Regions from separate parts of the Paenibacillus sp. LS-5 genome, predicted to be linked through region 4. Evidence: riboswitches for the same ligand, from Rfam matches in the RefSeq annotation. Region 4 holds a riboswitch; each other region holds the start of a gene.
What was found. A riboswitch is a leader RNA that binds a small molecule or an ion and turns the genes downstream of it on or off. The one in region 4 is predicted to bind cyclic di-GMP.

Region 1 (7,661 bases), on a different contig from region 4:
TCGGCCGTAGCGATCCGGCCGATGGGGTCGCGGGCGCTGACCTCGCCGAGGTCGATGCCCCGCTCCCGCGCAAGCTTGCGCGCCCCCGGCGAAGCCAGGGCCGCAGAGCTTGCCGCCGCTGCTTCCGGTGCGGCGGGAATGGCTGGCGCCGTGGCCTGCGGTGCGGCGGCGACCGGAGCTTCGCTGCCTGCAGCAGGAGCCTCCGGCTTGCCGGCCGCAGTGTTCTGCGGCGCATCGGCGCCTGCCGTGCCGGCGCCGATGATGCCGATCGCTTCGCCGACGGCTACATTCTCGCCGGCCTGGCGCAGAATGGAGGAGATGACGCCGTCCTCCTCCGCACTGATCTCCAGGTTGACCTTGTCAGTCTCCAGCTCAGCCAGCACATCCCCCTGGCCGACCGTATCGCCCTCTTTTACCAGCCATTTGTAAATGGTTCCTTCGGAAATAGATTCGCCCAAATCGGGTACTTTAATTTCGGACACAGGCCCTTACCTCCCCAAATAGTATAGTTTACGTTATCGTGACACCGTCCTCTATCTGGAGGACGGTACAGCCGCTTGTACTTGCGAATTCAATTTCAGGGCTTCTGTTACTATACGGCGCTGCTCAAAAGTATGCACATCGGCATAACCGCTGGCCGGGCTGGAACGCTCCGGACGGCCGATATACTGAACCTTGACGTTCTGCGGGGCGATAGCCCGCAGCCGGGGCTCAGCATAACTCCAGCCGCCCATGTTCTTTGGTTCTTCCTGAAGCCACACGATCTCGGTAAGGGAACCCATCGAGCTTAAGTGTGCCGCCAGTTCCCGTTCGGGGAACGGATAGAGCTGCTCCAGACGGAGGATATGCAGCCAGGACCAATCCTGATCCTTGGCAGCTTCCAGCTCGGTCTGCAGATCAAGGGTCACCTTGCCGCTGCACACGACCAGCCGTTTGATCTCTCCCGGGCTACCGCCAAGAAGCGGCTCGGGCAGTACAGGCTGGAATCCGCCGGAGGCCAGCTCAGCTCCAGCGGAGGTGCTGCGCGGGTTACGGATCAGGCTCTTCGGAGCCATGATCACGAGCGGACGGGCATCGCCCTTGCCGCACAAGGCAGCCTGGCGGCGCAGAAGGTGGAAATACTGCGCAGCGGAGCTAAGGTTCGCCACGGTCCAGTTCTCCTCAGCAGAGAGCTGCAAGAACCGTTCCAGCCGGCCGCTGGAGTGCTCAGGGCCTTGCCCTTCATAACCATGCGGCAGCAGAATCGTCAGATTGCTGCGCTGTGTCCATTTTGCGCGTCCGGCAGCAATGAACTGGTCAATGATAACCTGGGCAGCATTGGCGAAGTCACCATACTGTGCTTCCCAGATTACGAAGGTTTCTGGCGCGAATACATTGTAGCCATATTCGTAGCCAAGTACCGAGGCTTCCGAGAGGGGACTGTTATACACCCCGAAGGAGGCCTTGGAATCACTGAGCTGGTGGAGCGGAGAGAACAGCGCGCCGGTCTCGCTGTCGTGCAGCACCAGATGGCGGTGGGCAAAGGTCCCGCGCTGGGAATCCTGACCGCTCAGGCGGATCGGTGTTCCATCCTTCAGGATGGTGGCGAATGCCAGGGTTTCGGCCAGTGCCCAGTCCACCCGTTCCCCGTCATTCAGCGCATCCTTGCGGCGCTGCAGAATCCGCTCCAGCTTCGGATAGACCTTGAAGCCGTCCGGTACGGTCAGCAACTCACGGTTGATCTGCTGGAGCGATTCCAGCTGTACCGCGGTAGATTGCGGCTGGGTTACCTCCGTCTCAAGCGGCACAGAGTTCTTGGCTTCACCGTTCTTGCGCTTGCCCTCCTTCATCAGATCGAAGGCTTCCTGCAGCACTTTCTCGGCATCCGTGTTCATCTGGTTCACATCATCTGCTGTAATGAGCTTCTCCCGCTGCAGGCGCTCTGCATAGACACGGTAGACGGTCGGATGGTTCCGCACTCTGCCATATACGATCGGCTGAGTGGTCTCTGGATCATCCATCTCATTATGGCCGTGGCGGCGGTATCCGATCAGATCGATTACGAAATCCTTTTTGAACTGGTTGCGGTAGGCACAGGCCAAGCGGACAGCCGAGATGCAGGCTTCCGGATCATCGGCGTTGACGTGAACCACAGGAATTTCATAGCCTTTGGCAAGGTCGCTGGCATAATGGGTGGAGCGGGAATCTTCACTCTCGGTAGTGAAGCCAATCCGGTTGTTGACGATAATATGCACCGTACCACCGTTGGAGTACCCTTTGAGCTTGCCGATATTGAGCGTTTCCGCAACAATTCCTTCACCCGGAAATGCGGCATCCCCGTGCATCAGCACGGCCATGGCCTTGTTCGTGTCGAGCTGCGGCAAACCCGCAGATTTCCGGTCTTCCTGGGCTGCACGGGTGAATCCTTCAACGACAGGATTGACGAATTCCAGATGGCTCGGGTTATTGGCCAGGGTGATACGTGTCCGGACAGTCTCGCCTTCGCGTACGGCACGGTCAGCACCCAGATGGTATTTCACATCGCCGGTCCAGCCATAGTTAATCCCCATGGAGCCTTCAGAAGGGAAGAGCTCCTTGTTCGGGGAGTGATGGAATTCCGAGAAAATAATATCATAAGGTTTGCCGAGTATATGAGCCAGCACATTCAGACGCCCGCGGTGGGCCATACCCATTAGAATATGCTCTGCGCCATCATGCGCTGCGGCACGGACAATCTCGTCCAGCATGGGCACCAGCGCGTCATTGCCTTCCAGGCTGAAGCGTTTCTGGCCGACAAAAGTCTTATGCAGGAAGGTTTCGAACTGCTCCACCTGGATCAGACGGTTCAACAGTTCCTTGCGTTCGGTATTATTCAGTGGAGCAGGAGAGCTGGTGGATTCCGCCTGGCTGTTCAGCCAGCGAAGCTCCTGTTCGTCATGCACATGTCCGAACTCGTAGGCAATAGTCTGCGTATACGCCTGACGCATCCGGTGAACGGCATCCCACGCGGTATGGACATCCGGCGGTGAATTCTCCCAGATCAGCGAAGCAGGCAAGGCAATCAGGTCCTCGCGGGTCAGATCATAAGTCTCATAATCCAGCCACTTCGCCATGGGGTTGTTCCCCTGCTCCAGCGGATCGATATTGGCGGCCATATGGCCATATATACGAATATTGGTGATTAGCTTGGAAGCTCGTACGGCCTTTCGAAGCCACTCGGTGCCTCCCGAAAGAGCAGGCTGCGGGTCCGCAGCGGTATCCGGAGCGAGCGGAGGAGGGCCGGATATAGTGAATAAATCGCGGTAATGATGTTCTACGGATGATGGATCATGAACAAATTGCTCATATTTCTCTTGAATGTAGCCCAGATTGGGGCCGTGATACTTACTCCAAATGGATTCGTTATAGGGCTCTTTTACTGCCATGAATACATCCTCCTAACGGATGAACTCCACGTGCCGCATGTGGCTTGAGCGATGGGTGGAGCTGCGATGTTTGCGGTTTCATTCCTCATCTTATTGTGCTACTTTCAAGGCATGTAATCAATTCATACTTTCGGGGAATCCGTTCGCAAAACGGCATGATTCAGTCCATGAATGATGAAAAAGAGATATCGGTTGCCAGAAGGTGGTTCTGAATCGAACTCTACGGTAATAATTACCCATGTATAACCGTATATGCTCCTAAAACTCTTTCTAAAGTCATAGCTCTTGGACAAATCCCAGCAAAAAAACTATTCTTTTGCACTACTTACACTAAAAAAATTCCCAGAAATCGACACACTTTTCTTGTAAGATATTATATAATGTAGTTGCGGATAACGGTTTCATTTATTTCTAACCAGATCCTTTCATGTAAAGGATCCAGTAAAGGGTAAACCTGCTGAAAGGCAGGGACACAAAGTCTCGGGTCTAATGTAGAATTCTCTATCTACTACGACGGCTGGACTGCCTGGGGACGCAAATATTCTAGGAGGAGATATCTTGGAAAAGTCCAACCAGGGAAATGACGGAGAACTGCTGATGGGTGATCTGGATCTAGAATGGGTGTATTTGCTGATGTCGGCGAAGAAGGCAGGCATTGATGCGGATGAAATCCGCCGGTTTTTAAGAGAAAAGTCAGCGTTGCAGGCGATGTAGGGGCGTTCACTTTGCGGGAATACATACAGAAAAGGGCATAGCGGTCATACGCTGTGCCCTTTTCTGTATCGTTTACGAACAAACGGCCATTATTGATCCTTTTGCTCCAGACGCCATTTTTGATAATCTAGGAACTCTTTGAATTCCCGCTTGCTTATACCGGAAGCCATGGCTTCCTGAACGAGCCGGAACCATTCGCCATCAAGTAGGGATTCGTCAGTTTCTGAAGGGTCGCCGTAGAGCAGGCTGTGAATAGACACCTGGAGCGCATCGGCGATTTTTTCGATAAATTGAATTGAGGGGTTGGATTGAATATTTCTTTCTACATTGCTTAAGTATGATTTTGCCACATCTGCCTTGTCCGCCAATTCGGATAAAGACCAGCCTTTTTCCAGACGGAGCTCGTGGATGCGACTTCCCATATTATCCGGCACGATTGCAACGCCCCTCCGTACTTTTTGTTAAAATATGAGGATTAGGTTCTGCACCATCATCATCCTTATATTTCTCGCTGAAACGGACCCCTGAAGCAATACGGGGTATTGCTGCTTCGGAATTATACGCTTGTAAAGGAATGCGCAGCCGTTTCCACTTGTCAGTATAACAAATTTCCGTAAAATGGACAAAAATCAACGTAATAAGGGGCAAAAGCAGCCTATTCTGCTCCGGAACCGGAATCAGAACAGGCTGCTTTCAGATTGCAGTCGGCTGTGGATTAATAATCTTTTTTAGGGCCTTGCTTCGCTTCGAAGTTCCAAGTCAGTTTCAGCTTATCCTTCTGGAAGTAATTCTGTACTTCACCGTTATCTACGAACTCGAACTTAACCGTAAAGCTATCGCTGCTATTGGCTTTGATACCATCGGCTTCTGTCCAGATCTGATCCAGGCCGGTATTGTTTACAAGATCAGGGGTTTGGCTCTTCAGGGCATCCAGTGTGGTTTCGTACACGACAACTTCCGGTGTGAGAATTGTTCCTTTATCATTGTTCTTCAGGAATTTGACCTTGATGAATTTGCTGAGATCTACACCGTTGTTGTCACCGAGGGTATCGGTAACCTCTGTGGTAGTTTTGAGCAGAATAGAGCCGATATCAAGGGTTCCGTCATTTTTGAGCTTGAAGGATCTGGTTACAGTATCACCCGGTTTCAGGTTAGGGATATCTACGATGACGGAGGGATCCGAGTTCAGATCCAGTGTGCCGGCCGCAAAGGTTGCTGTACTTGTAGCGGTGTCACTGAAATATGCAAAGGTACCTCCCCCAATCAAAGACAAACCGAGTGCTGCCGACGCCATACCAAAACCCAATGTTTTTTTGATACCCATATTCATATTCCTCCTTTGATTTGTGAAGCGAATGATAAATGTATATATTGTATCTTCCGTTTCGTAAGCGGAAGCGGACAACCGGATCAGGGCTGTGTGTCAGTTCCCGGAGGTGTCTCCAGAAGTGGGGTGTTCTTTTTCTCAAGAGCCGTAAGAGCTTTCCATGAGCTGTAGAGCGCATAGAGCAGGAGCAGTAATCCAGGTACGATCATCAGAACCACACTGCCTGCTTTGGAGGCTGCGAAATTCATGGCATATCCTATATAAGGAACGGTAACACCGGTGTACTCGGCCACGATATTTCCGGAACTTACGGGTGTCATATCCGCAGCGTCATTATTATCGCCTTTTGTATGATAGATGACCTCGCCGTTAGCATTCTTGGCTGAAGCATCCACAATACGGTGAGTGATCAGAATATTGCCCTCGCTAAGAAAGGTAATGACATCCCCTTTTTTGAACCGGGTCATATCTCCTCCGGGCTTCAGGGCGACAATGGATCCGGTTTGAATACCAGGCTCCATTGAACCGGAAAGCACCGATTTTATCTCATATCCAAAAAGGGTGGGTTCGCCTCCCGAGGCCCTGGACACTACAACAGCTGCTAGCAGTACCACAAAGATCAAAATCATCAATGCGGATAATATCTGGCTGATTATTTTTTTGATAAGCATGTCAGTCTCCACCTTTATTGAGTTGTGGCTCCGAAGGTGATGCAGTCTTTTGCGGACCTGTCATCGGAGACTCTGTTGCCTGGGGTTGTTCGGAAGGTATCTCTACCACATCCCCATCCAAAGGGGTAATCTGGTCGCCCGCAGTAGGTGCCGGAGTGGCGCTGGCTTCAGGTTCCTTAACGGTTTCAGGCTTAGGAGAGGCCTCAGGTGTAGGAGTAGCTTTCGGCTCAGGTGTAGGTGATGCTTCCGGTTTGGAAGAGGCTTCCGCTTTGGCCTTCTCTTCGTCTTCCTTCTGCTGTTTCTCGAGGGCTGCCTTGGATTCTTCCTCCAGCTTGGCCTTATCCAGTTCTTCCTGGCGGGCCTTCTCGATCTCTTCAAGCCGCTTGACGCGGGTCTGGCTGATCAACTGCTGCTGCTGCTCCAGTCCTGATATGCTAGCTGTTGTCGTCTCAATTGCACTGTTCAGCTCTGCCTCCAGCTTGTCATAGGCAGACATCAGCTCTATGGATAACTCTTCCTTTGGCTGGTTGAAAGCAGTCAGGATTGGAAAGAGCTCTGACGGTTCTTCCAGGCTGGAATTGAATGGGTTGTAGACAGCTTCATTAACCGTTAAGGGTAATGGAGTATTGCGGTTCTGGATGGACTCGAGATAACGAAGGATTGCCGCTATGGAAGCCGTAAAGGATTCGGAGAGCACGCCGCTTTGACTAAGGCTGTTCTGCATTTCGTCAAAAAATTGCTTATCCCTGATTTCCATACAATTGGGATCGAGCTCGATCATATATCCTCCAATCTGTGCCACAACTGCAGCAGCAGCGCTGATCTCTGCGTGAATCCCGTTCCAAATCTCACGGTTGGCGGCCTGCTGCCCCTCGATAGCACTCCGTTCAGATTGAAGATCAGTAACCTGCTTTGAAATTTCGTTCTCCGCCAGATCAAGTTCTTCCAAAGACATAGACTCGATTCCAGACAGGCCTGTTAAGCCGGATGGGGAACTGTAACCTTTCAAAGTTGCTTTTAGAGCTTCAGCAGCCTGGAGATGTTCTTCCAATTCATTGAGCAGCTGCTTGATGGAATCCGGGAACACACTACAAAAACCAATGGTGCTGACTGTCTCTGCAGTACCGTTAAACCCTCCGTAAGTACTGCCGACTTGGCCGGAGGTGTACAGCAGAAGAACGGATATGGCCATTCCGGATTGCAGGATACGAAGAGCATTCTTTTGGTTTTTTCTTTTACGCCGTTTGGCGGATCTGGGGTACAGAGGCGGGCCCCCCTCTCATAACTTCCTATTGATATTATTCGCTATATTCGTTCTTAATTAAGAACGTTTTCGTAAGGAAATCATACACTGTCTGCCGGCCAAAAGAAAAATGTTAATTTCGTCTGAATGTTCGCAATAAAGACCATAAATCATATATTTATCTGCTTATAGCTGTCTAAATCGCTGTTTTTCGTAAAATGTTCTTAATAAAGAACAAAGTAGTGGGGGCTTTTGTTTGGTGGAGAGCGTGGTGGGGAGGAGCTGAAAAAGAGCCGTGCGAA
Region 2 (7,661 bases), on a different contig from region 4:
TACCTTGCAGTGGATAAGGTCTCGCTCGAAGTGCGGGCGGGGGCCATCCACGGCATTATCGGAGCCAGCGGGGCAGGGAAATCTACACTGCTACGGCTCATGAATCTGCTGGAGCGTCCGGATGAAGGTACTGTGTCAGTAGAAGGCAGACTGCTGACAGAAATGCCGGAGAAGCTGCTGCGTCAGGAACGGCAGAAGATCGGCATGATCTTCCAGCAGTATAATCTGGTGGGCAATGCCACCGTCAGACGGAACGTTGCCATTCCGCTGGCGCTGGCTGGAATGCCGCGGAGCGGGCGGATGGATCGGGTGCAGGAATGCCTGAAGTTCGTGGGGCTTGCGGACAAAGCAGACCAGTACCCTGCCCAGCTGAGCGGAGGACAACGGCAGCGGGTGGCCATCGCCCGCGCGCTAGCGAACAGCCCGAAGCTCCTGCTCTGCGACGAGCCGACCTCTGCACTGGACCCAGGGACAACAGCAGATATACTGGGCGTGCTCCAGCATATCAATGACGTGATGGGGGTCACGGTAATCATCGTTACCCATGAGCTCGATGTCGTCCGGAGAATCTGCACCGATGTATCCGTCATGGAAGGCGGACGCATCGTCGATACCTTCTCCCGGGAAGACGGCAAGTTCCTTGCACCGGAAGACCACACGGGAAGTTACCGTGAACGGATTACGGGCAAAGCGGGGGAAGCGCATGCTTGAGAATATGCTGAAATACCAGGATCAGATGTGGCAGTCCATCGGGGAAACGTTTGTGATGGTCGGGATTTCGGTAGGTGCGGCAGTGCTGCTGGGGCTTCCGCTGGGGACTGTTTTATACTTTTGCCGCAAGGGCCAGCTCTATGAGAACAAGACGCTGTCGCTCGTTCTGAACAGTATCGTCAATGTCATCCGTTCCTTTCCGTTCCTACTGCTGGTGGTGGCGCTGATTCCTTTCACCCGCTTATTAGTGGGTACGGCCATCGGTACTATGGCGGCAACCGTACCGCTGTCTATCGTCGCTATCGCCTATTATTCACGGCTGGTGGAGCAGTCTTTGCTGGAGGTTCCCAAGGGCACAATTGAGGCCGCATTGTCTATGGGGGCATCGAAGCCGGGTCTGATCTTCAGGTTCCTGTATATGGAAGCCCGTTCGGGGCTCGTGCTGGGACTGACGGCTTCGACGATCAGCTTCATTTCATTTTCAACAGTGATGGGAGTAGTCGGCGGAGGAGGGGTTGGCGATTTCGCCATCCGCTACGGGTACCAACGTTTTGAGACGGCGGTAATGGTCTATGCGATTCTGGTGATGATACTGCTGGTGCAGATCATCCAGTATGCAGGAAGTACACTGGCAAGGCTGCTGGATAAACGCTGAGAGACCGGGAAGTCGCTGAAGTAAGATAATAACAAATATAAACATGGGGGTTCATTGCACAAATGAAAAAAACATTGAAATATACGCTTATGCTGCTCGTACTGGTCATGATTGCCGCAGGCTGTGGAAACAACAAGGAGGCCGGAAATACACCGGCAGCAACCACACCGGCAACAGCTAACGCCGAGCCTGTGAAAATTAAAGTAGCCTCGCTCATCCCGCCGATGACTGATATTCTTGACATCGTGAAGCCGCTGCTGAAGGAAGACGGAGTGGATATGGAGATCGTCATCCTGTCCGACAATGTGCAGCCAAATGAGGCATTGGCGAATAAGGAAGTGGATGCGAACTTCTTCCAGCACGTACCCTACATGGAGCAGTTCAATGCGAGCAAAGGTTCCAAGCTAGTTCCGGTTCAACCGGTATATGATGCGATCTACGGTGGATACTCCAAGCGCTACAAGGCTATTGCCGACCTGCCGGAAGGCGCGACGCTGGTTATGGCGAATGACCCCTCCAACATTGGGCGTTCACTGCAAATGTTCGCTAAGGCCGGACTGATCAAGCTGAAGGAAGGCGTGGGCATTCAAGCCACCCAGGCCGACATCACCGAGAACACCAAAAAATTTAAGTTCGAGGAAGTTGACCTGCTGATGCTGGCCCGCATGCTGGATGATGCCGATCTGGTGGCCATGACCCCTGCTTATGCCAGTCCGCTTGGACTGACACCGAAGAAAGATGCGCTGATCACCGAAGGTGAAGATTCCGAGTTCACCATTACACTGGTGGCACGTGAGGACAACAAAGACTCCGACGCTATTCAAAAGCTGGCCAAACGCATCAGCGGCCCGGAAGTGAAGAAGTTCCTGGAGGACAAGTACGCAGATATCGCGTTGCCTGCTTTTTGAGGGTAGATCGTTGAGTCATATCAAATTAAAGAGAAAAAAAGACTACCTTTTTCTGAAAAGGTAGTCTTTTTTTTCTGGATTCATCTTTTTCATAAGGTGAGGGTGTTATGATTTCAACGCCTTTATTATATTAGATACAGATGAAGGAAATTAAGTTTTTGATAGGAGTTAGAAGAATAAATATTAATAAAAACATAAAAATATAATTGTAGGAAAAATTTATATGTTGTAAGATACGAATATTACGGACATACATACTTTTGGTAAACAAATGCAAGCAAAAGACAATAGCAAACCCGACCGAAAGGCGGGGACGCAAAGCCACGGGCCTAGGACCTTCGTCGTAAGACAGTGTTATGGCAGCCGGGTTGCCTAATTGGCTTGTTTTTTTGTGTCTAAAAACTGGGGGGATTTACGATGAAAAGCTTCAACTCTAAGGCACTGGTCTTTCTGTGCCTTGCACTTATCCTGCAACTGGTTATTCCATGGAGGGATATATCAGCTGCGGGCGTGAAGGTCACTGCATTACCGTCACTTAAAGTAGATTTCCTGTACCAGGGAGCCGAGGAAACCAAAGGCTATTTACCCGATTACGGCGAGTTATACGGAGTACGAAATGGATTTAGTTACGGCTGGTCAAAGGAGCAGTCTGTAACATCGGTTGTTTATAGTACATATGGGACGCCACTAGAAAATTCCTTTATACGTTTACAGCCTGATTCCATTTGGGAGATTGAACTACCTAATGGGACCTATGATCTTACTGTAGCAGTTGGAGATGAAGGAAGGGATAGTCTGAATGTTATGCACGTGGAGAACACTACCATTTTGGATAAAATATCCGTTCCTGCAAAAGGGTCTTTTCTGGCCAGTCATACTACTGAAGTTAAAGATGGAAAGCTGACATTAAGCGTGGGTGATTCTGCTGCAACTACCGCATTGCAATACATAGAAATCTCTCCTGGATTATCTACCAAGGCTGTACGCCAGATGGTACCACCCCAGATTGCTTTACCGGTTGAAGGAAATGAAATCGAAAGTGATCAGGTGATTCTGTCCGGTATTCAGCGGAATGAGCATAATATGGTCCCGGCAATTCACGTCCCTGGCATACAACCTGTGATTCAAAGCTATATGACTAGTCAACTAAATGAGATGCAGGCCAAGTGGGCCCCATATGAAAAAAATGCAATCAGTGTGACCAGTGATGCCGATGCACTGATTAATGCGATTAACAGCAGTACGGACCCTGAAGCTATAATTCGTACGGGACAGCTGAATCTGGATAAATCAGTAACATTTGGTTCTCCTACTCACCCCGTCTTTCTGGTAACAGACGGAATTAATACTAACTCAAGTATCACCATTACAGTATATGGGACACTTATCGTAAAAGGGAATTTCAATGCCAATACTGGAGCTCAAATAGTTATTCTTCCGTTAGATCATACCAATTTCTCTCCAGGAGCTAGCCTGAGAGTAACAGGTACCTTACATCTAAATAACGATTCAAACCTGAAAGTGGCGGATGAAATTGTAGTAGGCAGTCTGATTTTTAATAACGGTGACCTTGGAATTAATGCTCGCCGGTTAATTGTTGAGGACAGTCTGCACATTAATACAAAAATTGATATGAACATTGAAGAAGAGATGCTAGTCGGTGATCTAATATCCAACAACAGTACTGCCAATATCAGGATCGCTTCAGGTGACTTTTTCGTCAGCAAGGATGTCAGTGTGAATAATCATTTAAATATTGTTACCTCAGGCATATGGGCAATTGGGGGGGACATAACCTCTAACCAGAAACCTACCGTTAAATCTGGAGGCAGTGGTGGCCAGACTAAATTTAAATATGCTCCCTATGGGCTGAAATCAGAATACTTCGCCGGGAAAGAGTTTACCGGATCTAATAAGACGTTGCTAGATGCCAATATTAATCTTGAAGGTAAGCTGCCGGTCAATTTTCCTGCTTCGGGCGTCTCTGTTCGTTGGACTGGACAAGTATTAGCCTATACGTCCGAATTGTACGAATTTATAAGCCGTACCAATGGCGGAATTCGTCTATGGATTAACGATGAGCTCTTGATTGACGCATGGGGGCAGCAGGGAAATAGCTCTCAGCAGGGAGAAATTAGGCTGGAAAAGGGGCAGTTCTATAATATCCGCATGGAATTTGAGAGCGACAACAATCAGCCGCAAGCTACTCTCTCATGGATGACCAGCTCCGTTCCGGAAGAAGTAATTCCTCAGGGGCAATTAAGTCCATTTGCAGTACCTGAGCTTTCATTTTCCCCGTCTGCATCAGATATAAGTCTGAATTGGACACCTTCATTTAATGCAGAAGGTTATGAAGTGGAAGCGGATGGCAAGGTCGTCGTTTTAGGCAATCAAAATGACTATACTCATGCGCCTCTCGATTCCGGTACACTCCATACTTACCGTGTAAGAGCAAACGCTGGAACTATACACGGGGAATGGTCTGTCCTCCACGAGAAATGGTCTCTCCCAGGAGTACCTGACAATCTGCAGCTAACTTCAACGAGTAATCAAATCCGGCTGGAGTGGGATTCTGTAACCGGAGCTAAGTACTATCAGATTGAATCGAACGGGACGATCGTAAATAACGGGAATTCTACTGTGTATGTTGAAAAAGGCCTGAACCCGAATATGCAGAGAGCATACAAGGTAAGGGCGGTTAACTTAAGTGGTCCCGGTGGCTGGAGTGATGTGGTTGCCAGAACGACACTACCGGGAACGTCCGGCGGTCTTCAAGCCTTTGCGAAGGATACCTATATTGATGTCAGCTGGGATTCCGTATCAGGAGCCCAGTGGTACGATCTTGAAGTTGATGGAACATCAATTAAGACGTCCGGAACTGAATACAAGCATGCAAACCTCCAGCCTAATACAAGCCATACCTACCGGGTACGTTCCGGCAGTGCCTTAGGCAACAGTGAGTGGAGCGGCGTAATTACTGTAGTAACGCTGCCTTCCATACCTCATAACGTACAAGCCACTGCCGAACGTGACCGTATCGTTGTTAATTGGGAGCCAGTGGTAGGGGCAACCCGTTATGATATTGAAGTGGACGGTGCTATCAAGGATAACAATATGAACACAAGCTTTATGCATCAAGGGCTGTCCTCAAATACAGAACACACATACAAGGTGCGCGCAGTAAGCGGATCTGTGACCGGTGAGTGGAGCGAAAGGGTCGTGAGTACTACTCTTGCTGATTTCCCCGTGAACGTAAAAGCTGTAGCTGCAGCTTCACAGGTAGAGCTTTCTTGGGATCCTGTTACTGGAGCTGTTGGCTATGATGTGGAGGCGGATGGGCAGATTGTTCATCTTGGTCTTGATCTTTCCTATGTTCATGCAGGACTTGAGCCACATACTGAACACAAGTATCGGGTTAGAGCTAGAAGTAAGGCTGGAGTCAGTCTCTGGAGCGAGAAGGTTACAGCTGTGACCTTGCTTGGGATTCCTGAAAATTTTGTATTTACAATTAAGATGAATTCTATCACCCTTGCCTGGGATCCAGTGGTTGGTGCTACCAGCTATGAGGTAGCTGTCGATGGAGAAATTGTTGACGCCGGTGCTGCGACAAGTTATACCCATGAAGGATTGGCGCCTAACTCGATTCATGTCTATCGGGTCAGAGCTAAAAACGATCGCGTGACAGGGGCCTGGAGCAGAGTTTTGACTCAGACAGTTGGCCTTGGTATTCCTGTTATCAAAGAAGCTATTCCTTACAGTGACAAGATCTCAATCAGATGGAATGAGGTTGAGGGAGCGACAGGTTATGATGTGGAGATTAACGGAGTAGTAACAGACAATGGCTCAGAAACAACTTATGTACATCATAATTTACCTTCCGGGGAGTCGTGTACCTTCCGGGTACGTGCGAAAAACACAACGGCACAGAGTGGCTGGAGTGAATCTGTTACCGTAAAGACTACCTCGAAAATCGTCAAATTCATATCGTCTACTGCGACGACAAATTCTATCCTACTGGAATGGACTTCCGTAGCAGGGGTCAGCAGTTATGATCTTGAGATTGACGGCGTTATCGTTCAGGGAATCTCATCTACCACTTATACGCATAAAAATCTGAGATCTAACACCATTCACAGCTACAGAGTTAGAGCGCATAGTGATGGTCAAAATAACGAATGGTCTGATCCTCTTCAAAAAAAGACTATCACAGAACTGATAGCCAACGTTGGTAAAGACAACATTTTTAATTTTGTTGTTGTCGCACCCCCGAAGAGTGGGCCTGAAGGATCCGTAATTACGATTAGCTATAATCCTAACGAAGTAGAAGTATTGGATCTGAGTACGGTAACTCCGGCAGCTGAATTAACTGCCGGGCCTGTACCTACTGCTGGAATGAGCATTAGGAGCGTTATTCCGGGCAAGATTGTGATCACTGTGACTAACTCCGGCTCAACGTTTGTTAATGGGATACGATTTCTTGCCAAATCGAATAATTCTTCCAGCATCACTTATGTAGTTGAATAGCTGTCTATGAAGGAGTGGAACAATTGAAGCGTTTATCATGGATTCTGTGCTTGCTGCTTCTATTTTCGGCTGCCGCATTTCCTCCGAAGGCGTTCGCCAGAAGCAGTGTCGATATCGTATTTATCATTGATAAATCAGGCAGTATGGATCCTTCATTTGCTGCTGTCAAAAATAATGTTAATGATTTTGCCAATAGACTTGCGGCCCGCGGAATATCATATCGTCTTGGCTTAGTTGTATATGAAGATGCTGTGCAGCAGTATGATTTGACCAGCAACGTGGATGTTTTTAAGAATCAGGTTGGCTCTATTTGGACTGAGGGGGGAGTAGAAAATGGACTGGACGCCATTATGCAGGCCGCCCAGACCTATCCTTTTGATGTCAACGCCAAGAAATACTTTATTCTGATCGGTGATGAAGTTGTAACAAGTAACAATGGATACAGTGTACCGGGCACCATCGATTACTTGAGAAGTATGCAAATTACACTGTCCACTATAGGGATTGACTACATTAGGCCCCAGTTCGAGCAGCTATCCAGCAATACGGGAGGGATGTATCTCGATCTTAACAGCAATTTCAGTACGAGCCTTACCAGTATTTTTGATCAAATTCAGCAGATGCCAACACTTGAAGTTCTGAGTCCTACATCAGGTCAAATGCTGAGTGATTTAAATACTGGGTTTATTCCCACAGTCAAGGTTACAGACCCGGATAGTGATTCATTGCAGCTGGCTTATTATGTAGATTCAGAGACATCTCCCAGAGATGTCAAAACAATAACTAACTCGAGGAATCCTCAAACGGTCAGCTTTAACGCGCTGAATATCGGAACGCTGGCCGAAGGGGATCATGTACTAAGA
Region 3 (7,661 bases), on a different contig from region 4:
TGTCGGTCTTGTATCTGGCGTATGTTTTACTCTGAATGGGAACCATGTGATTTGCGTAGATAAGGATGAGGAAAAGATCAATAAGCTCCGCCGGATGGAATCTCCTATCTATGAGCCGGGTATCGAAGCACTGATAGAAATGAACTTGCGTGAGGGCAGGCTGTCATTCTCCTCCGATCTGCAGGATTCAGTAAGACGCTCTGATATCGTCATTCTGGCCGTAGGGACACCTTCACTACCAGGCGGCGAAGCAGATCTGAGATATATCGAAGGTGCAGCCATAGAGATCGCCCAAGCGATGGAAGGTTATAAAATCATCATGACCAAGTCGACAGTTCCTGTTGGCACGAACGAAAAAATCCGCGGCATTATCGCCTCCCACACGAATCATCCCTTCGACATCGTCTCCGCTCCGGAATTCCTGCGTGAAGGCTCGGCCATCCGCGATACGCTCCATCCTGACCGGATTATCATCGGACTTGATAACCCAGAGCTTGAGCCTACGATGCGCCAGCTTCACCAGGGCTTCACGGAAAATGTATTCGTAACGGATATCCGCAGTGCGGAAATGATCAAATATGCATCCAATGCTTTTCTGGCAACCAAGATCTCTTTTATCAATGAGATTGCCAACATTTGCGAAAAAGTGGGAGCTGATGTAACCCTGGTGGCGGAAGGCATGGGGATGGACCGGAGAATCGGCTCCTCGTTCCTGCAGGCCGGCATCGGTTATGGAGGCTCCTGTTTCCCGAAAGATACCAATGCGCTGATCCAGATTGCGGGCAACGTGGACTACGAGTTCAAGCTGCTGAAATCCGTAGTCGAGGTGAACAAAGGGCAGCGGTTCATGATCATCTCCAAGCTGCATGAATCGCTGGGCAGTTTGCGTGGTGCAGTGATCGGTGTATGGGGTCTGGCTTTTAAACCGAACACCGATGATGTACGTGAAGCACCTGCCCGTGAAATCGTTGAAGCCCTGGTGGCTGAGGGTGCCACAGTGAAGCTGTACGACCCGATTGCTGCGGATAACTTCAGACAGCAATACGATCATCCTCAGCTTCGCTGGTGCGCACTGCCGGAAGAAGCTGCGGAAGGCAGTGATGCAGTATGCTTGCTGACCGACTGGAGTATGTTCAAGGATATTGATCTGCACAAGCTTGCAGGGAGTATGCGCCGCCAAGTATTGATCGATGGCCGCAACGTCTTCTCCAAGGAGCAGATCGAAGGCACCGGCATCGAATATCATTCCGTCGGACGCCCGCAAATGGGGGGCCTTAGCGGCTACTCCCCCAGCGTAGCCGGAGCGATCTAATCCTTTGATCTGATCTGCTCTTGCTTGCTCTTAACTGCCGTGCATAGAAGCGGCAATAGCTGATCTTTAGCAGTGAGCTTCACCTGCAAATGCATTAAGCTTTGGAAGCTGTTAAGGGAAGGAACGGAGAGGAATTTTGGAACTGTAGGAGCGGAAGCGACCGCCTTTGTCACCGGATTTCAACTGCGCTTAGCAATCTAATCGAAGAAATCTGGTGACAACAGCGGCCGAAAGTCCAAATATTCCTTGCAGTGACTCCCGTTACAGCTCGATTCCAAGCTTTTCACAAGTCAAAGCTCACAATAACAATCCGATATTATCGCGACAAAACATAAATAGGAGGGTTCACTTATGAAACTGGTACTTCTATCTGGCGGTTCTGGTAAACGTCTCTGGCCACTGTCCAATGACTCACGTTCCAAGCAATTTCTGAAGGTACTGCAAAGTCCGGCAGGTGAACCGGAATCCATGGTACAACGTGTATGGAGACAGCTGCAGGAGACAGGGATGGCAGAATCCTCCTTCCTGGCGACCGGCCGCAGCCAAGTGGAGATGATACAGAGCCAGCTCGGCTCAGAGGTGCCAATCATTGTGGAGCCGGAACGCCGTGATACTTTCCCGGCCATCGCATTGACTGCAGCTTATCTATATTCGGTGGCAGGAGTGTCACCCAGCGAGACCGTAGCCATTTTGCCGGTTGATCCTTATGTGGAAGCTTCCTTTTTTGACACCGTCGTCCAGCTTGAAGCAACCATGGAAGAAAGCGGTGCAAACCTGGCGCTGATGGGCGTTATTCCGGAACTGGCTTCTGAGAAATACGGCTATATTATACCTACCAGCGACGAAGCTGCGGCAAGCGGTTATCTGCAGGTGAGTCACTTCCAGGAAAAGCCGGACCGTGTACAGGCTGAGGAGCTGATCAGCAAGGGCGCGCTGTGGAACTGCGGAGTATTCGCTTTCCGTCTGGGATATCTGCTGGATATTTTGCAGCGCAAAGGCTTGCCTTTGAATTATGAGGAGCTGCAGAAGCAATATAAACTACTGAGTTCTATCAGCTTTGACTATGAAGTGGTGGAAAAAGAGGAGAACATCGTAGTTCAGCCTTACGCCGGTTTCTGGAAGGATCTTGGCACCTGGAATACCCTCACGGAGGAGATGAGCAGCAACCACGTGGGCAAAGGGTTCGTAACTGCCGATTCCGAAGGAACCTGCCTGATCAACGAACTGGATATTCCGATTACAGTAATCGGCGCAAAAGATTTAATCATCGCAGCCAGCCCGGATGGTATTCTGGTCACTCACAAAGCAGAAAGCCCGCGGATCAAGGAAGTGCTGAAATCTTTTGAACAAAGACCGATGTACGAGGAACGCCGCTGGGGTCATTACAAGGTTATTGATTATGTGAAATATGATGAGGGCAACGAGGTGCTGACCAAGCGGATTTTCATCGCCGAAGGTAAAAATATCAGCTATCAGCTCCATCATAAACGCAGTGAAATCTGGACGATCGTCAGCGGTGAAGCCAGCATTGTGCTGAATGAGAAGATGCATAATGTGAAAGCGGGAGATGTGGTGCGCATACCGGAAGGTACAAAGCATGCAATCCTGGCACTGACAGATGTGGAGTTCATTGAAGTACAGACCGGCTCAGAGCTGGTGGAAGAGGATAATATCCGCATAACGCTGGACTGGAAAGACATTGCACTTCATCAATTTATTTCTTAAAAATAACAGCGCGAAACATGCTGTAGAATTCGACCGAAACGTCCCGGTTTCTGTATAGGACAGGGTGGAACCTAGGGCTAAACTATCTATTTACCCAATGGTGACAAATCCAAAACAGGTATTAAGAACCATTTATTAAGAAAAATTCATTAATGCTCTAAACTAAAAATTAAATAGCGACGATACTTACGGTAAGAGGGATAATTCCTTCCAATACGAAAAAGGCAAACCTACTCGAAAGATAGGGACGCAAAGCTATAGGGCCTTCGAAAGAGTGGCAGCCTGGCTACCGAAAGGAAGATGAATTTTGACTACTTACCGTAAGTCGCGTCTACTGTGCACCATTTTATCGCTTGCCTTGTTTTTGACTGCTGTTCCACTGGGTTTGGGGACTGCACCTTCCACTGCAGCTGCTTCGAGCTCTTATGCGCCGGTTAATCCGAGTGCTTCAGCAGGAGCCGTTAAGCTGCTTAATGATCTGTACGCCATTACAGGCAAAGGCATTATTACAGGTCAACATGACTACCTGGAGAGCCCGGATGAGTACAGTAACAAACTGAAGGGAACCAGCGGACAATTCGCTGCCCTCCATGGTTTTGAACTTGGTGTGATCAACGGCCAGTCGGAAAGTACAGCAGCAACTCAGCGTAAAAATGTAGTGAACAGTGCGATCAACTGGTATAAAAATGGCGGTATCGTCGCTATGACCTTCCATGAGCAACTGCCGGGGACCTCCTATCTGTGGTCCAATGTGCAGAAAACGCTCAGCCAAGCAGACTTCAATAAGTATGTAACACCTGGAACGGCTGAATATAACAGCCTGATCGCCGATCTGGATAAAGTGGCAATTTCACTCAAGAGTTTGCGGGACGCAGGTGTTCCTGTACTGTGGAGACCTTATCACGAAATGAACGGTGACTGGTTCTGGTGGGGGAAGAAGAGCAATTACACGGCACTTTGGAATATTATGTATGAGCGTTTTGTGGGCGTTCATCAATTAAACAACCTGCTGTGGGTGTGGAACCCTAACGCCCCTAATGCTTGGTCAGATCCATATGAACTGACCTATCCGGGAGCAAATAAGGTAGACATCCTTGCAGCAGACATATATAACAATGATTATATGAACAAGTATCATGACAACCTGGCAATTCTTGCGAACGGCAAGCCTATTGCCATCGGTGAAAACGGTGAAATGCCAAGTACAGCCAAGCTCCAGCTTTATCAGAAAAAATGGGTATACATGATGAACTGGGGAAAAATGCTCTATGATAACAATACTACGGATACTATCAAAAGCTTTATGAGTGACAGTTACACCGTAACGCTTGATAAATATAAAACGGGGTTCGTTCAGACCGTTGCTCCGACCGCAACACCAACGGCCACACCGACCGCAACGCCAACGGCTACACCAACCGCAACACCGACCGCGACACCAACGGCTACACCGACCGCAACACCAACAGCGAGCCCAACGCCTGTACCAACAGCTGCGCCGGCGCCGGATAACTCGGCACAGACGCCTGTTGTGAACGGTCTTCAGGGACAATACTTCAAAAACATGACGCTATCGGGTACACCTGTTTTGGTTCGTAACGATGCTTTGCTCAATTTTAACTGGCGTCAGGCAGCACCTGACACCTTGCTTGGAGTGGATTCTTTCTCGATCCGCTGGACCGGGCAGATCAAACCTTTGTATAGTGAAACTTATCAGATTATCACTACGTCTGATGATGGTATCCGGGTCTGGGTTAACGGAACAGCCGTAATCGACAGCTGGACCAAACAAAGCGGAACCGAGCGTATCGGAACGATCGCTTTGAAGGCAGGCCAACTCTATGATATTAAAGTGGAATATTACGAAAATACAGGCGATGCGAATATTCGTCTGATGTGGCAAAGCCCAAGTCAAGTCAAAGCTACCGTTCCAACAAGTGCTTTGTTCGTGAATAATTCAGTAGCCTCCGCAAGTATAGCATCACTCACTCTTACCGAAGCAACAACACCGGCACCAACGCCGGTCGCGACACCGACACCAACGCCGGTCACGACACCGACACCAACGCCAGTCGCAACACCGGCACCAACGCCGGTCGCAACACCGGCACCAACACCGACCCCAGTACCCATCCAAGTACCAATGTTGGACTTGGCGGCGGCTCCTGCAGCCAACGGACTGCAGGCGGAATATTTCAATAATATGCAGTTAACTGGTACTCCGGCACTTGTACGCACCGATGCTTTGGTGGATTTCAACTGGCGGCTGGGTACACCGGATGCAACGATTGGCATTGATTACTTTTCCGTAAGATGGAGCGGCAAGATTAAACCGCTGTATAGCGAAACTTATCAGATTTACACAACAACAGATGATGGTGTCCGCGTTTGGATCAATAACACTCTTGTAATTGACAGCTGGATGAAGCAAAGCGGGACCGAACGCATGGGAAGCATAAGCCTGGAGGCCGGGCAACTATATGATATCAAAGTGGAGTATTATGAGAATCAAGGGGATGCAAGAGCGCGGCTGATGTGGGAAAGTCCAAGTCAAGTCAAGGGGACGGTCCCTGCCAGCGCACTGTTCCTTCCTTCCGCTTCCTAAGTACTGCTGAATTCATCACCGAACGCCGATACTGGTTAAGACGTTACAATTTTAAAATCCTAAAAGTCCGATGGCCCTGCTAAATAGCAGGGCTACTAAGCTATTTGTCTGCCATGCCGCAGGATGGTGTACTTCCCTTGGAGGGGAGATCATCTAACAAGCATTATGGACAGCATAAGGCTGGAGAGAGGAGATTACATTGAACACTTACCGTAAGTACCGGCTTTTTTCTATGGTTTTACCTATTATTGTTATCTTTTCTTTGATGCCTTGGAGTGAGGTACGGAGTCTCGCTGTCGAAAGAAGTATAGTCATTCCTGTGGAGGCGGAGGAAGTCACACCGGTGAATCCTGCGGCTTCGAAGGAGGCATCCGGCCTGCTTGATTATTTGGTTAGCCTGGGCGGAAAAGGTGTCATTACCGGGCAGCATGATTATCTGGAGAGTCCGGATGAATATAATAACCAGCTGAAGAAGGCTGCAGGGGATTTTGCTGTATTGCATGGATATGAGCTTGGAGCCATCAACAACCAGTCGGAGAGGACTATTGCAAGGCAGCGGCAAGCTGTTGTGGACAGCGCCATTGAATGGTATGAAAATGGCGGTATTGTGGCTATGACATTCCATCAGAATCTTCCTGGTACAACTCCTGAATGGGCGAACGTGCACATGAGTCTTAGCCAGGAGAAGTTCGATGCCTATGTAACTCCGGGCACTCCTCAATACAAAAGCCTCCTTGCTTCGCTTGACGAGATTGCTGTCTATCTGGGGGAATTGCGGGATGCAGGGGTTCCTGTCCTGTGGCGTCCATATCACGAGATGAACGGGAACTGGTTCTGGTGGGGGCAGAAGGATAACTATGCCAAGCTCTGGAACATCACTTATGACCGTCTGGTAAACAAACACAAATTGAATAATTTATTATGGGTGTGGAATCCGAATGCGCCGAACGAGTGGGCAGATCCTTATAGTATCTACTACCCGGGAGCGGATAAAGTGGATATCCTGGCCGCAGATATTTATAATAATGATTTTAAACAATCGTACTATGAAAGTCTGCTCAATCTGGCCGATGGCAAGCCCATTGGCATAGGGGAGAGCGGCGAGCTTCCTGATCCTGCCATACTGTCTCAAAACCAGAGTAAATGGGTATATACGATGACATGGGGGAAGATGCTGACAGAAAATAACAACCTCCAGAAAATTAAGAGTTTTATGACGGATAAGTACACGGTTTCCAGGAAGGAATACATTGAATCATTAAACACCAAAACGAACACGCCGGTGGATATTATCGCCAAAAAAGGCTTGACCGGTGAATATTTCAATAATGCTGACCTTTCAGGCACTCCTGTGCTCACCCGCAATGACAAGAAGCTGGATTTTAACTGGCATGGGGATAGTCCGGCAGCAGGGATCAATAAGGATACATTCTCCGTTCGCTGGACCGGCAAAATCAAGGCAGCCTACAGTGAAAAATACACTTTCACGGCTTCCTCGGATGATGGCATCCGTGTATGGATCGGCGGCATGCTGGTTATCGACAGTTGGAAGAAGCAAAGCGGTGTCAGCCGCGAAGGGAGCATTCAGCTTAAAGCTGGAACCTCCTATGATATTAAAGTCGAATATTATGAGAACCACGGAGATGCAAGCATCCGTTTGATGTGGAAGAGTCCAAGTCAGAAAAGTACAATCATTTCCCCAAGTGCCCTTAGTTTTCCCTGATGACGAAACAGACCAGCCTTTACAGAGTTGAATACGCACCCCGGAAGAAAGCGAGGACAAGGGAATGAGAACAAGGCCCAAGAAACACACACATAAACCCCTTCATATTCTACTAAAATTCGTAGCACTGACCATCTTGTTTCTGTTATCCGTCTCTGTCTTCGGAGACGACGGGACGAATAAGGGCGAGGTGGAAGTAGACATGACCAAGCTGTCTTCCGCGAGCGATGTGGGACCGAAGCTTCCGGATGGCACGGTGATCTGGGAGCTGGGACAGCATGATGGGTCCGCTGCAG
Region 4 (7,661 bases):
CTCATGGCCTACTTGCTATTGCCGCTGCTGGCAACGGGATTGTACGCTTTTGCCCAGGATTGGCAGAATACACTGCTGCCCCGGAGCTGGACAATGAACTGGTTCGGTGACATGTTTCAGGATATCCGTTTTCTGAAGGCGCTGTGGACCTCGCTGTATTTGTGCATCATCAGCGTTCTGCTCAGCCTTGCCGTGATGCTGCCGGCTGTTTTTGTCATTACGGTTTATTTTCCGCGCTGGGAAAGCTTCATGAAGGGGATTGTTGTACTGCCTTACGCCGTGCCGGGAGTCGTGGCGGCTGTAGGTCTGATCCGCACCTATTCCTCCGGCCCGTTCGACATTTCGGGTACCGCTTATTTGCTGGTTGGGGCTTATTTCGTGGTCATCCTGCCGTATATGTATCAGGGCATCCGCAACAGTCTGCTGAGCGTATCTGCCGTAGAGCTGCTGAATGCCGCCGAACTGCTTGGGGCCCCGAGACGTAAGGCTTTTGTGAATGTGATTCTGCCGAATATCTGGCCTGGAGTCATGGTCTCCGCGCTGCTGTCCTTCTCCGTGCTGTTCGGGGAGTTCGTGTTGACAAATATGCTGGTGGGCGGCCATATCCAGACGATTCAGGTCTATTTGTACCAGCGTGTGGGTGAAAGCGGACATCTGGCCAGCGCGATAGCCATTTCCTATTTTGTGTTTATTCTGCTGCTGTCGGCCGTGCTGATGAAGCTTGGAATGAAGATCAAAAGCCAGGCGAAATAAGACCTAGCGGCTGAAGGCCCACAATAAGGAGGGATCGGGGAATGAACGATTTTTTGAAGCTGCAGGGGGTCCGCAAAAGCTTCGGCGATTCGCCAGTATTAGCCGGCGTGGATCTTAACATTGCAGAGGGGGAGCTGGTCACGCTGCTGGGTCCTTCCGGATGCGGCAAAAGCACGCTCCTGCGCTGCATCGCCGGGCTGACCGAGCTGGATAGCGGCAGCATCCGGCTCTCGGACAAGGAGCTGACGAAGCTGCCGCCGCGCAGCAGGGATGTGGGCATGGTGTTCCAATCCTATGCGCTGTTCCCCAATCTGACCGTCAGTCAGAATGTGGAATATGGGATGCGCATGCGCGGCGTTGCTCCGGCGGCGCGGCGCAGCCGGTGCGAAGAGCTGCTGGCGCTGGTCGATCTCGAAGACAAGCGGGATGTCTATCCGCAGGCGCTGTCCGGCGGACAGCAGCAGCGGGTGGCGCTGGCCCGCTCGCTGGCCGTCCAGCCGAGGCTGCTGCTGCTGGACGAACCGCTCAGCGCGCTAGACGCCAAAATCCGCAAGAATCTGCGGGCGGAAATCCGCGATATTCAGCGGCGGCTCGGGATGACGACGCTGTTCGTCACCCACGACCAGGAGGAAGCGCTGATCCTCTCGGACCGGATCTGCATCATGAACCAGGGTCGCGTGGTGCAGGAAGGCTCCCCGGAGCAGCTGTACAAGGCGCCCCGCACAGAATTCGCTGCCCGGTTCATGGGCAGCTATAACGTACTCAGCCGGGCGGAGGCACTCGCGCTGTTCCGCAGAATTGACAGCCGTTCCGACCGTTTTGCGATCCGTCCCGAGGCTGTCATTCTGCTGCCGGAGGGTGAAGCAATTCAGGATGATGCGGACGGCATGTCCGATGTCCGCGGACATGTTATATCGGTGTCGGTTCTGGGCAATATTATCCGCGCCACTGTCGTGGCCGAGGGTATTAGCCTGACCGTAGACCTGCTCAATGACGGCCGCTGGCTGCGGGTACAGGAAGGGGATTCTGTAACTCTTCTGCTGGATCCTTCCCAACTGCTGCATCTGGAGCAGGAGGGGGCGTGAGAGGTAGGTAATGGTCGCCCCGCCCGCCCCGCCCATCGCCCGCCCGCTGCCTCGTCCATTACCCGTCAAGTCCCGTGCCGCGCGGCGGGCCCTATTCATGGTACAATGAGTAGGCGTTACAGAGGGATGTACAGGAAGGAGCAGTACCTTAATGGAAGCAACCGCACAAGATGTAGCGGAGTGGATGGTCAAGGAGATCCGTTTTACGGGAACCCTGCACCAGACCGCCGCGATAGAATATGTGAAGGCCAATTTTGGCGAGCAGTTTGTGTATGTGAATGAGAACGGGAATGCCTCGTTGTCCAAGGATGTGAAGAAGGCCTTCCGCAAGCTGCATGCCGGAAGAATTGCCTGGGACCGCGACGGATTCCTGTGGGCCTGGACCTGATAAAGGTCCCTATAGCCATCCTCACCTGAAGCAGTATGGCCCTTCAACAAGTATAGGAGCTGACATGAACCACATGCGGGCACTACTCCCCATGTGGTTTTTTTCTATATCCGTATCCCTAAATAAGGAAGGAATAGAATATCTTAATTTTACAGGAATAAATTCCGATAATTATAGAGTCCTATACATCTAAAGTCACAAATACATAAGGATAAAGGGACAGAAAACCGAGTTTGGAACAAAGGCAAACCCGTACGAAAGTCGGAGACGCAAAGCCACGGGCCTACTTCATCCGGGAAGGATGTTAGGGCAGCCGGGCCGCTCAAGGCACTTGGTTTTTTGGCGTGCCTATAAATAGCGCTGGGGGAGAGAAGTGAATGAGGTTTGCAAGGGAAATGAAGTTGTCGCGGTACATGGTGGCCGCAGTGGCGGTGGTATGCATGCTTGGCGGCCTGTTAAGCGGGGGGCTTGGCACGAAGCTGGCTTCGGCAGCCGGGACAGACCCGGGCAGAACGGACTACAGTGTATCCGGTGACCGGATTGTGTGGCTGGAAGCAGATGCGAACGGGGTCAAACAGGTGCACGTGCTAAGTCAAGCCAGCGGAACAAGTAAAGTGCTTACGACCGGTTCATCTGCCAAGGATGCGCCTTCTGTGGGCGGCAACACAGCCGTGTGGGCGGACAAGGGAACGGAGCCGGAATCCTCGCTCAACTGGGATATCTACACTGCGGATCTTGCAACAGGCACCCGTATCAAGCTTAACAAGCAGTCCGGCCCCTATGGGAATCCGACTACGGATGGTGTCGGCGTGGTCTGGTATGAGCGCAACAATTACGGCAGCATGATCTATCATGATCTGGCTACGGGCCTTGAAGCCGACTTAGGTGAGGGACGCTTTCCGGTACTGGCTGATGGGAATGTGGTGTATAAGAATGCCCGTGACGGGGGCCTTAGTCTGCTGGATTTAAGCAGTGGAGTTACACGCGCGCTGGTTAGTCTGGGCGGAGCGAATTACGTGGACTGGTTTGTTTTTAACGGAAATTATGTGCTCTTCAAGCAAAAGAACAGCACCTCCGGGAACAAGGTTGTGCTGCTGAATATCAACGATCTGACGGCTCAGCCTGTGGATCTCACAGAGATGAAATCCGGAGGAACAGATTATGCCTTTATGTCCATAGGTGAGAAGCGGGCTGTTTTTCAGGAAGACATGAACGGTACGGCTACACTTCATCAAGTAAACCTCTCAACCTATGCGGTAGAACGGCTGCCGGCGATAGAGACAGGGGCTAAGCTGATCGGCATAAGCGGCGATAAGCTGCTGTACAGCAGGAGTGATAACTATATAGGATCGGTTGATTTACAAGGGTCAACCACGACCGGTCCGGGAACAACTCCAAACACCGGTACGGGTTCGGCTACGGAAGTGAAGACCCCGGTAGTCACCGGAGCCAAGGACAGTCAAGTGATCGGCAGTGCTGGAGGTACCTTGTCTGTATTGGAAGGCTGGGCGCGGCTGGAGATTTCAGCAGGAACGTTCCCGGATCCTACCACGGTAAGCTTGGCTCAAGCAGAGCTGGATACGAAGGTACTGCTCGACGCAAACGGCAAAAAACTGCAAAAAGCAGGTTCCGTCTGGGAAGTGCAAGCCAGTAGCCCATTCCACATCCCGGCAAAGCTGGCGGTAAGATATCCGCACGAAGAGCCTTGGACGACAGCGCAGGAGAAGCTTGGAATCTACAGCTATGATCCGGCAAAGGGAAGCTGGAGCTATATTGGCGGTGTAACTGCGGCAGAGGAAGGCTATGTGCAGGCCAAGATTACAGCCTCCGGACTGTATGCGGTTATGCTGCGCGACATTGGGTTCACGGATCTGTCAGGCCACTGGGCACAGCAAGCCGTAGAGGTCCTGGCGGCCAGAGGAATTGTGAATGGAATGAATGGAGCCGTGTATGCGCCAAAAGGCATCCTGACCCGGGCTGAATTCACCAAACTGCTGGCAGCAGCGCTTCAATTACAGCCGGTGAAGCCGGATACAGCGACCTTCCGTGATGTTTCAGCTGCGAACTGGTCCTATGCGTATGTGGAGGCGGCAGCAAAGGCCGGAATCGTAACCGGAGAAGCCAGACTTTTTCAGGGCAATGATCCGCTGACCCGTGAACAGATGATGGTGATGCTGATGCGGGCGATTGACAGCACTACGGGAAGCCTGGCCGCTACTGCGGATTTGGATAAGCGTGAGGCTGGACTCGCCGGATTCAAGGACAATGGCAATATTAGCGCATGGGCACGGGAATCCGTAGCGGCTGCGGTCGGGAAGAAGCTGGTGCAGGGCAGCGGACAGCTTTTGAAGCCTAAGGATTCATCTACGCGAGCCGAAGCGGCAGTTATTATGTACAAGCTGCTGGCCGAGCTGAAATTACTATAACTTATAACGGATAGGAGATCAGTCTATGATATTTCGAACGATAACAAGGAAGTGGCGCAGCGGCAGCTTGAAGGCGCGAGTGAACCTCATGCTTGCGCTGCTGCTGGTCCTCTCATATCTCCCGGTTCTTCCGGGACTTACCAACCTCACATCCTCAGTCTTTGCCGCAACGAATATGCGGATTGAACCGAGTGAGCTTAACCCGGAATCTGGGAATAAAGCGGTCATCTCCTTCAGCTTTAATGCTGCGGATAACGGTCAAGACAAACATGAGACGAAGATTAACCTGTGTACTCCGCAAAAAGACGGCTCAGCCCCGATCCTCGGGGATCTGATTACGAGCGGTGTATATGACACGAAGCTGAACGGGGAATACATCGTTCACAAATATGAGTGGGATGGCAAGATCGGAGGCGTGCCCCTGGATGAAGGGCGCTACAACGTCTGCATCTCCCCTGCTGAATATAATGGAGTTGGCGTATATTACGGGCAAATTGCCAGCTTTGAAATTCTTGGCGGCGACGAAGTAGCGCCTCCGGCAGCATTGCAGATCAAACCAGCTGTCTCCGGTCAATCTGTAGTATCCGGGACTGCTGAGCCAGGATCTCTGCTTGAAGTGGAACTCTACTACCCATCCACTAGAGAGGACAAGCTGTTCTCCAATATTGCAGTCAACAGCGCAGGACAATGGAGCCAGCAGATCGGGATCAAGCTGGGGGAAGCCGCGCATATCACGGCGAGAGCGAAGAAAGCCGGTGAGGTCTCAGGGTATTCGGAGCCGCTTGCGGTATTGCGAGCGCCGGCCCCTGCTTTTTCAATCAGCTGGGAAGCTCTGGCGGCTTATTATTATAAGCTGGATACGGTTCAGGCCATGCAGGAAAAGGCGCAGGACATTGCCGTATTGAACCTGTCTGCGACCTCAGCGGGAACAATCAGCGGATTAACCTCCATTTTGCTGACTGATCCCCAGACGACCCGGGTTATCTCCAGCGGGGATCTGTCACAATTTACGGAAGCGGCCATCCGGGACCGGCTGCGGATTGTGAACCCGTCGGGACAGGCGCCGGTTGATCCGGCCCGGGGAGATTTTGTCTACTCGAGTGATTCGATCCGGCTGCAGGCATTGATGCCGCTGCAATTCGGACTGAGCTATCTGAGCCGTGATCCGTTCACAGGTGTCAGTGGCCTGGGATGGCATCATAGCTACGAATGGAAGCTGAACCCGCTGAGCAGCGGTAAGGTGGAGGTTAGGAGTCCGGACGGTTCGCTTTTTGAATATGTGCCTTTGTCCGGAGGAGATTATCTGACCCCGCGCGGGACCGACTGGACGCTAAGTGCGCCATCTGCAGGTGCCTACACCCTCACATCGCCTCAAGGTGATCGGTACCGGTTCAACACGGAGGGGCTGCTGCAATCGGTCACGGATTTGAACGGGAATACTATTACTCTTGCCTATCAGGGAACGAAGCTGGAAACGGTCAGTACCGCCGGGGCCTCTCTGAGCTTAAGTTATGATGGAGCAGGGAAGCTGACCGCTGTAACGGATATGGCCAGCCGGCAGATGTCCTTCCATTACAGTCCGGCAAGTGGAGACCTGATCTCCATTACAGATGTGGATGGTGCCACGACCCATCTAACCTATGATGGCAGCCATCACGTACTCAGCGTAACAGACCCCAAAGGGACTGCGGCGATGAGCGTAGCCTATGATGATCATCAGCGTGTGACCAGCTTTACCGACTTTTATGGGAATGCGAGTTCTTCCAGCTATGAAGGGCGAGTGGCTCCAGTGGTCCGGGGAGAAGAGCCTGATGAAGGTGTGACAGGGATTGACCCTGCGAACGGGCATGATATTCCCGACTCGGATGAAGTGATTCTATCCGGGACGATGAACAATCTCGCCCATGCACCGGCATACAAGATTGTTGAAGGACTGAAACCGCTCATAGCCGGCTATTTGGCTGGCAGTATCGGAACGATTGAGAGCAAGCGGAATGCTTATATTGCCTCTGCGGTTGCGGCTCCAGGCGGGATTGCTGACATTCAAAGTGCGATTGCGGCCAGCAGTGCTTCACCGGCAGTGGTCAGTTCGGGCCAGCTGAATGTGGAAGATAGTGTTACCTTCGGATCGCCCAGCAAGCCTGTAGTCCTGATCGTGGACGGGATGAATACGAATAAGGATATCACCGTGCGGGTATACGGCACATTGATCCTGAAGCAGGGACTGAATGCCAATACTAAGCTGGCGCTGGATGTGCAGAAGGTTCAAGGCTTATACGGTAATCTGTGGTCCGGGGGAACGATTCATCTCAACAATGATTCTTCCGTCAAGGTGGGAGATACGCTGCAGACGGGCAGTCTGACCTACAACAGCGGGGGGCTTACGATTGATGCCCAGCGGATCCTGATTGCCGGAGATTTATCGATCAACACTCGTGTAGAGATGAACATTGCCCAGGAAATGGTCGTTGGCGGGATTGTATCCAATAACCAGACGGCGAATTTGACAGTAACCGGTGGGGATCTGTTCGTTCGTGACAACGTAAGTGTCAACAATAATCTGAATGTACAGACCGGCGGCCTGTTCGTTCTTGGCGGAGATATGACTCCGAACCAGACACCTATCGTCCATACGGGAGTAGGGGCAGGCAAGACGATTTTGACCTATTCCCAAAGTGGTGCCGGCGTTGCGGGTTCCAGCCATGCTAGAGCGGTGAGTGCTGCCGGATTGGCTTCCTCGATTGCCACCACCGCGAATAAGACCACATGGACCAATGCGCTTCATCAGGATACGGCCTATGTGTGGAATAATCACTTCCAGGTTGCTCAGCGGCGGGCAGCCAATGGCTCTATTGTAAAATACAGCTATGACAGCAGCGACCGCGTAACCGCAATTACGGACGCTAACGGCAACAAAAGCAGATTAGCCTATGACGAGCGCGGGAATCAGACGCAGATGACGGACGGGAGTGGATACTCCTCACTTACCCGCTATAATGCGTTGAACAG

Region 1: linked by a shared signal. The riboswitch ahead of AC0MA3_RS21375 (anti-repressor SinI family protein) and the one ahead of AC0MA3_RS17265 (S-layer homology domain-containing protein) in region 4 are both predicted to bind cyclic di-GMP.
Region 2: linked by a shared signal. The riboswitch ahead of AC0MA3_RS13445 (fibronectin type III domain-containing protein) and the one ahead of AC0MA3_RS17265 (S-layer homology domain-containing protein) in region 4 are both predicted to bind cyclic di-GMP.
Region 3: linked by a shared signal. The riboswitch ahead of AC0MA3_RS18085 (PA14 domain-containing protein) and the one ahead of AC0MA3_RS17265 (S-layer homology domain-containing protein) in region 4 are both predicted to bind cyclic di-GMP.

Annotation. Positions count from the first base shown of each region.
Region 1 is NZ_JBWAVA010000017.1:58,863-66,523, reverse strand. It holds gene odhB (2-oxoglutarate dehydrogenase complex dihydrolipoyllysine-residue succinyltransferase) at 1-482, opposite strand, end outside; gene AC0MA3_RS21380 (2-oxoglutarate dehydrogenase E1 component) at 534-3,404, opposite strand; cyclic di-GMP riboswitch class I at 3,842-3,934, shown strand; gene AC0MA3_RS21375 (anti-repressor SinI family protein) at 3,963-4,118, shown strand; gene AC0MA3_RS21370 (helix-turn-helix domain-containing protein) at 4,208-4,540, opposite strand; gene AC0MA3_RS21365 (TasA family protein) at 4,834-5,442, opposite strand; gene sipW (signal peptidase I SipW) at 5,529-6,116, opposite strand; gene AC0MA3_RS21355 (hypothetical protein) at 6,118-7,308, opposite strand.
Region 2 is NZ_JBWAVA010000007.1:202,365-210,025, reverse strand. It holds gene AC0MA3_RS13460 (methionine ABC transporter ATP-binding protein) at 1-711, shown strand, start outside; gene AC0MA3_RS13455 (methionine ABC transporter permease) at 704-1,366, shown strand; gene AC0MA3_RS13450 (MetQ/NlpA family ABC transporter substrate-binding protein) at 1,429-2,274, shown strand; cyclic di-GMP riboswitch class I at 2,554-2,650, shown strand; gene AC0MA3_RS13445 (fibronectin type III domain-containing protein) at 2,692-6,798, shown strand; gene AC0MA3_RS13440 (fibronectin type III domain-containing protein) at 6,822-7,661, shown strand, end outside.
Region 3 is NZ_JBWAVA010000012.1:178,173-185,833, forward strand. It holds gene AC0MA3_RS18075 (UDP-glucose dehydrogenase family protein) at 1-1,312, shown strand, start outside; gene AC0MA3_RS18080 (sugar phosphate nucleotidyltransferase) at 1,664-3,037, shown strand; cyclic di-GMP riboswitch class I at 3,251-3,331, shown strand; gene AC0MA3_RS18085 (PA14 domain-containing protein) at 3,345-5,642, shown strand; gene AC0MA3_RS18090 (glycosyl hydrolase) at 5,842-7,365, shown strand; gene AC0MA3_RS18095 (discoidin domain-containing protein) at 7,430-7,661, shown strand, end outside.
Region 4 is NZ_JBWAVA010000011.1:196,161-203,821, forward strand. It holds gene AC0MA3_RS17250 (ABC transporter permease) at 1-753, shown strand, start outside; gene AC0MA3_RS17255 (ABC transporter ATP-binding protein) at 795-1,838, shown strand; gene AC0MA3_RS17260 (DUF6953 family protein) at 1,990-2,226, shown strand; cyclic di-GMP riboswitch class I at 2,460-2,552, shown strand; gene AC0MA3_RS17265 (S-layer homology domain-containing protein) at 2,604-4,652, shown strand; gene AC0MA3_RS17270 (DUF6531 domain-containing protein) at 4,678-7,661, shown strand, end outside.